2 regions of the Pseudomonas sp. KH_024_B2 genome follow, and region 1 is predicted to be linked to the other one. Evidence: riboswitches for the same ligand, from Rfam matches in the RefSeq annotation. Region 1 holds a riboswitch; the other holds the start of a gene.
The links. Region 1 has a riboswitch for cobalamin ahead of AC3I0A_RS17040 (CbtB domain-containing protein). Riboswitches for the same ligand answer to the same signal wherever they lie in the genome.
Positions count from the first base shown of each region.

Region 2: it holds a riboswitch for cobalamin, as region 1 does, so the genes downstream of both, cobO (cob(I)yrinic acid a,c-diamide adenosyltransferase) here and AC3I0A_RS17040 (CbtB domain-containing protein) in region 1, are expected to answer to the same signal.

Region 1 covers NZ_CM174502.1:3,673,196-3,676,299, reverse strand. Annotated here, with positions in the region: gene AC3I0A_RS17050 (cobalamin biosynthesis protein) at 35-448, opposite strand; gene AC3I0A_RS17045 (CbtA family protein) at 454-1,146, opposite strand; gene AC3I0A_RS17040 (CbtB domain-containing protein) at 1,158-1,352, opposite strand; cobalamin riboswitch at 1,452-1,679, opposite strand; cobalamin riboswitch at 1,869-2,085, shown strand; gene cobW (cobalamin biosynthesis protein CobW) at 2,179-3,104, shown strand, end outside.
Region 2 covers NZ_CM174502.1:4,407,808-4,410,911, reverse strand. Annotated here, with positions in the region: gene AC3I0A_RS20615 (hypothetical protein) at 1-448, opposite strand, end outside; cobalamin riboswitch at 604-839, shown strand; gene cobO (cob(I)yrinic acid a,c-diamide adenosyltransferase) at 917-1,528, shown strand; gene AC3I0A_RS20605 (cobyrinic acid a,c-diamide synthase CobB) at 1,525-2,970, shown strand; gene bluB (5,6-dimethylbenzimidazole synthase) at 2,967-3,104, shown strand, end outside.

The sequences.
Region 1 (3,104 bases):
TGCTCATGATCAAGGGCGGGGATTATCGAGGATTTTACTGAGCAGACGCCAATGCAAAGGTGGCCTGGGCGTATTTTTGTCGCGTGATCAACAGTTTGGCCGGGTTTTGCGCCAGCTGTTCGGCGAGTGCCAAAGCCGCGCTTTCGGCCACGCCGTAGCAGCCGGTGCGTTCAAAGGCGATCTCTGAGCGGTGACTGAGTTGGGGTTCGTAGGCAGCGAGTTGCGCACTAGTGAAGATCGTCAGCGGCAGCGCCAATTGCTCGGCCAGCTGAAGCAGGCCAGGTTCATCGCGTTTCAGGTCGATGCTGGCCAGGGCCCGGATCGCTCGAAGCTCGATGTTATAGGCCTGCAACGCCTGATCGAGCAGCGCCCGCAGCGTGCTGGCGGGGCAGCCACGCTGGCAGCCCAGGCCGACCACCAGGGTCGGCGCTGTGCTGATCGGCGTCATGCGCGTTACTGACCTGCGCTTTTGCGGCGGAACAACCAGGCGCTGATCAGGCCCAGGGCCAGCCAGAACGCCGCGTTGGTCAGCTGCGAAGCGATTTTGAATTGGGCTTCGAGCGCTTCCGGGGCGAGCATCGAATGCACTTCGGGCTGTGGTGCACCAATGATGTGCGGCACGGCCAGAGTCGCCACGCCGAGAATCTTCAGCGCCCAATGCTTGCCGAACACGATCAGCGCGATACCGACGGCGGTGGATGCCGCGGTACCGATCCACCAGATCTGCCGCTGCGCCAGGTCAGCTGCGGCAGTACCCGGCAGCTCGGGCGGCAAGCCCATGGTCGGCGCCAGGCAGAAGGTCGCGTAACCGGCCAGACCCCAGAGCAAACCCTGAGAGGTACGGTTCGGTGCGCGCAGGGTATAGAGGCCGGCGAGCATCAGGGCGAAACCGACCGCCACCACCAGATTGCCACCGGTGGTCGACAACACGCGCTGCCAGCCGTCTTCCGGCCCCCAGGCTTCGGCGTCATGGCTGTGAGCGGCAACAGCGCCTTCAGCATGTTCGTGAACTTCGGCAGCCGGAGCATTTTCGTAGGTTTCCGCCTGGAGAATCAGCGGCGCGACCCAGAAGCTTTGCAGCAGGGTCAGCAACAAGGCGGCGAGCAGCCCGGTGAAACCTGCGGTTTGCGCGATTCGCTTGATCATGTCAGCAGGTCTCAATGGCACGGAAAGGCGGAGCTGTGACGGGTGTCGTGGGCGGCGTTGTGCACCGCTTCGATGTGCGAGAAACCGGCGAAGTACACAAGGCACGCGCCCAGAATCGATGCGCCGATAGCGGCAACCAGGCGTTGGCTCAGGGTGGATGTAGTGCTGCTGGCGTCTGTGTGGCGGGTGCTGGTGATGATCGACATGGCGCTTCCCTCTGATGTGTCAGCGGGTGAATGGAGCGCATGGAAACCCCGCAAGACAGGCATGCAGAGGTCTGAACAGCGCCCGCCCACCGCGGGTTTGTTATGTGTGTGTAGCGGGCCGGTCTCCGGGCTCGCGAGGGGCAGGGCTTGCACCCGAACCTGCAGGAGTCGCCTTCCCATGCCGTACTGCTGGCACAGTGGATCTGACTCTTCACTCGCTTACCGTTGCGGGGGCAGCACCGGACTGATCAAGGCTTTGAGTAAAGCACATGACGCACCGGTTTCCCGTTTCACCCTGTGAAGGGCACCCGTAACAAGGTGTGAAGGAGAACATGAGCAGGGGATGGGCGTCAATTGGCAAGGGTTCTCACCTGTTAGACCGAGGCGTCCCCTTCGCGGGCAAGCCCGCTCCCACAGGGATACTCGGTCAACATGTGGGAGCGGGCTTGCCCGCGAAGGGGCCAGTACAGTCACCACAGATCTCAGCTTGAACATTGACCCGCCCCCCAGCACTGCGTAGCCTTGCGCTTTCGAGGTTCTTCGGTGCTCGATCCGAAGCTAAGAAGGGAACGCGGTCAATGCCGCGGCTGCCCCCGCAACTGTGAACGGTGATGTTCGCTGCCACGCCACTGCAAACCCCGTCCAAAGGGTTCGCGGGAAGGCGCAGTGAATGCCAGGTCAACAAGACCGGCACACCGTCAGCCAGGAGACCTGCCTCGTCCAGATTCTCACTACAACCGGGCGGGGTGATCCGGTGGCGAACTCTTGCGCCCCTATGCGCGCGGTTGTCGTCCCGTATGCCCGCCACCTTGCCAAAGGGCATCCGATGAAAACACTGGCCAAACTTCCCGTCACCATCGTTACCGGCTTCCTCGGCTCGGGCAAAACCACCTTGCTGCGGCACATGCTCGATAACGCTCAGGGTCGGCGCATCGCGGTCATCGTCAATGAATTCGGCGAGCTGGGCATCGACGGCGAGATCCTCAAGCAATGTTCCATCGGCTGCACGGAAGAAGAAGCCAGCGGCCGCGTCTATGAACTGGCCAACGGTTGCCTGTGCTGCACCGTCCAGGAAGAGTTCTTCCCGGTGATGCGTGAACTGGTTGCCCGTCGCGCCGACCTGGACCACATCCTCATCGAAACCTCTGGCCTGGCCCTGCCGAAACCGCTGGTGCAAGCCTTCCAGTGGCCGGAAATTCGCAGTGCCTGCACCGTCGACGCGGTGATCACCGTGGTCGACAGCCCGGCTGTAGCCGCCGGCACCTTCGCCGCGTTCCCGGATCAAGTCGACGCCCAGCGCAAGCTCGATCCGAATCTGGACCACGAATCGCCGCTGCATGAGTTGTTCGCCGACCAATTGGCCAGCGCCGACCTGGTGATCCTCAACAAGGCTGACCTGATCAGCCCTGAAGATCTGGCCAAAGTGCGCCTGGAAGTCGCCGAAGAACTGCCGCCGGCGGTAAAAATCATCGAAGCCAGCAGCGGTCGTCTGTCGCTGGACGTTTTGATCGGTCTGGGCGCCGGCTCCGAAGAGCACATCGACAGCCGTCACAGCCATCACGACCATCACCACGGCGACGCCGACAGTGAAGGGCATGATGATCATGACCATGACGCTTTCGACTCCATCTCCATCGAACTGCCTCAGGCCGACGAAAGCCTGCTGCTGGACGCCCTGACCCAACTGGTGGTTCAGCACGGCATTCTGCGGGTCAAAGGCTTCGCGGCGGTCCCGAACAAGCCGATGCGCTT
Region 2 (3,104 bases), 730 kb from region 1:
CCTGCAGTTCTTCGGGAGTGGCGCTTTGCTGGGCCTTTTGTGGGGCGACGAACAGGCAGCCAAGCTTCAGATCGCTGGCGTAGCTGATTTTCTTCGCATCACCAGCGATGTCGGCCAGCGCTTGAGTGAGATTCAGGTTGTTGACCCGCGGCCAGCGCTGGGTGGCCTGGAGATAGACCCGTTCTTCCTGGGTGGCGATGAAGAGATCGGCACGCCCGTTGCGGTCGCCGTCTTCCTGCTGTTTTTTGCTCGGGGTCTGTTCCAGGGTAACCATTTCCGCCATCCAGGCGGCAGCCGAGATCAGGCCAAGATTGGCTCGTTCATCGAACCAATAAGGCGATTCGTTATCGCCGCGCACCTGGTTGTAGCGATCGATACAGTCAAACCAGCGCTCCAGCACCGGGCGCAGGAATTCCAGCTTGGGATTGCTGATGATCATGCCTTGCATGTTGCTCACCCTTGTTATTGTGATGATGGGGTTGTGGCTATTTGATATCACTGCTTTCAGTGTGGCACAAGATTGGCGTCAGTTTATTGATCGACGGCACATAATCGCGGGCAGGCGTCCCGGGTTTAATTGACGCTCCACCCCCAACCCTCTAACCTTCGCGACTTGTTTCAGGTGCTCTGTGGCCGAGGGTCGACAGAGTGAAACAGGGAAGCCGGTGAGTGTGCGTTCTTTAACAGAACGGGCAGCGATCCCGGCGCTGCCCCCGCAACGGTAAATGAGTCAAGACTGTGCTTTGTGCCACTGTGTCGTACGTCGACATGGGAAGGCGTGCAGTCCGGGAGTAAACCCACTCATGAGCCCGGAGACCGGCCTGATCCATCCAACGGCATCACGGTGGGCGATGCCAGGCTTATGCCATCTATTTCTATTCCTGCCCCCCATTATCCACCCTAGTGGAGAGCTGCCATGACTGAATCCCCCGATCGTGACGAACGCCATCTGGCGCGCATGCTGCGCAAAAAAGCGGTAATCGACGAGCGTATTGCCAACTCACCGAACGAGTGCGGGCTGCTGCTGGTCCTGACCGGCAACGGCAAAGGTAAAAGCAGCTCCGCGTTCGGCATGCTTGCCCGGGCCATGGGCCATGGCATGCAATGCGGCGTGGTGCAGTTCATCAAGGGCCGCAACAGCACTGGCGAGGAGCTGTTCTTTCGACGCTTCCCCGAGCAAGTGCGCTTTCACGTGATGGGCGAAGGCTTCACCTGGGAAACCCAGGACCGTCAGCGTGACATCGCCGCGGCCGAAGCGGCCTGGCAAGTGTCCCGTGAGCTGCTGCGTGACCCGGCCATCGGCCTGGTGGTGCTCGACGAATTGAACATCGCCCTCAAGCACGGCTATCTGGACCTGGACCAGGTGCTCAGCGACTTGCAGGCTCGCCCGCCGATGCAGCATGTGCTGGTCACCGGTCGCGGCGCCAAGCCCGAGATGATCGATCTGGCCGACACGGTCACCGAAATGGGTGTGCTCAAGCATGCGTTCCAGGCCGGGATCAAAGCGCAAAAAGGCATCGAGCTGTGAGTAGTGATGCACGTCATTGCCCGGCGGTATTGATCGCCGCGCCGGCTTCCGGTCAGGGCAAGACCACCGTGACCGCCGCGCTGGCCCGCTTGCATCGCAATCAGGGACGCAAGGTTCGTGTGTTCAAGTGCGGTCCGGACTTTCTCGACCCGATGATTCTCGAGCGCGCCAGCGGTGCGCCGGTGTATCAACTGGACATGTGGATGGTCGGCGAACAGGAAAGCCGCCGACTGTTGTGGGAAGCGGCGGGCGAGGCTGACCTGATCCTGATCGAAGGGGTCATGGGCCTGTTCGACGGGACGCCGTCCAGTGCTGACCTGGCGCGGCACTTCGGCGTTCCGGTGCTCGCAGTGATCGACGGCACGGCCATGGCCCAGACCTTCGGCGCCCTGGCCTTGGGCCTGGCGCGTTATCAGCCGGACTTGCCGTTTGCCGGCGTGCTGGCCAACCGCGTCGGCACCTTGCGCCATGCGCAATTGCTCGAAGGCAGCCTGACCGAGGGCTTGCGCTGGTATGGCGCATTGTCCCGGGAAACCGGGATCGAACTGCCGAGCCGGCACCTGGGCCTGGTGCAGGCCAGCGAACTGAATGATCTGGACCTGCGCCTCGACGCGGCGGCCGAAGCTTTGGCCGGCAGTTGCGAAGTGGCGTTGCCGCCGCCGGTCGAGTTCGCTGCGCCTGAGGTCGTCGTCGCCGAGCCATTATTGACCGGTGTGCGGATTGCCGTGGCCCGCGATGAAGCGTTCGCGTTTACCTACGGCGCGAGTCTGGATCTGCTGCGGGCGATGGGCGCCGAGTTGCTGTTCTTCTCGCCGATCCATGACCGTGAACTGCCTGAAGCTGACAGTTTGTACCTGCCGGGCGGATACCCGGAATTGCATCATCTGGCGCTGGCGGAAAACGCCACGATGCTGGCGGCGATCCGCGCGCACCACGGGGCGGGCAAGCCGTTGCTGGCGGAGTGTGGCGGCATGTTGTATCTGCTCGACTCCCTGACCGATGTCGAGGGACAACGCGCCGAACTGCTGGGCTTGCTGGCGGGGGACGCGGTGATGCAAAAGCGCCTGGCGGCCTTGGCCTTGCAGGCAGTTGATCTGCCGGAAGGCTCGTTGCGCGGTCACACCTATCACCACTCGCTGACCAGCACCGAGCTTGCGCCGATTGCCCGTGGTCTGAGCCCCAACGGTGGACGTGGCGCTGAAGCGGTCTACCGTGAAGGTCGAATGACTGCCTCTTATGTGCACTTCTACTTTCCTTCCAATCCCTCTGCGGTGGCCGCGCTGTTTGCGCCTGGCGCGCAAACCGCTATCGCGAGCAAGCTCGCTCCCACATTCGACCGCGTACTCCCTGGGAAAGCCGACTTGCTTGCAGAAGAGTCGTACTCAACGGACAGCGCGACGCAATTCACTGTGGGAGCGAGCTTGCTCGCGAAGAGGCCATGACTGACAACGCATTTTCTGCGGACGAACGCGCGGCGGTCTACCGAGCCATCGGCGAACGCCGCGACATGCGCCACTTCGCTGGCGGCACCGTCGAGCCTGAACTGCTCAGCCGCCTGCTCGAAGCCGCCCATCAA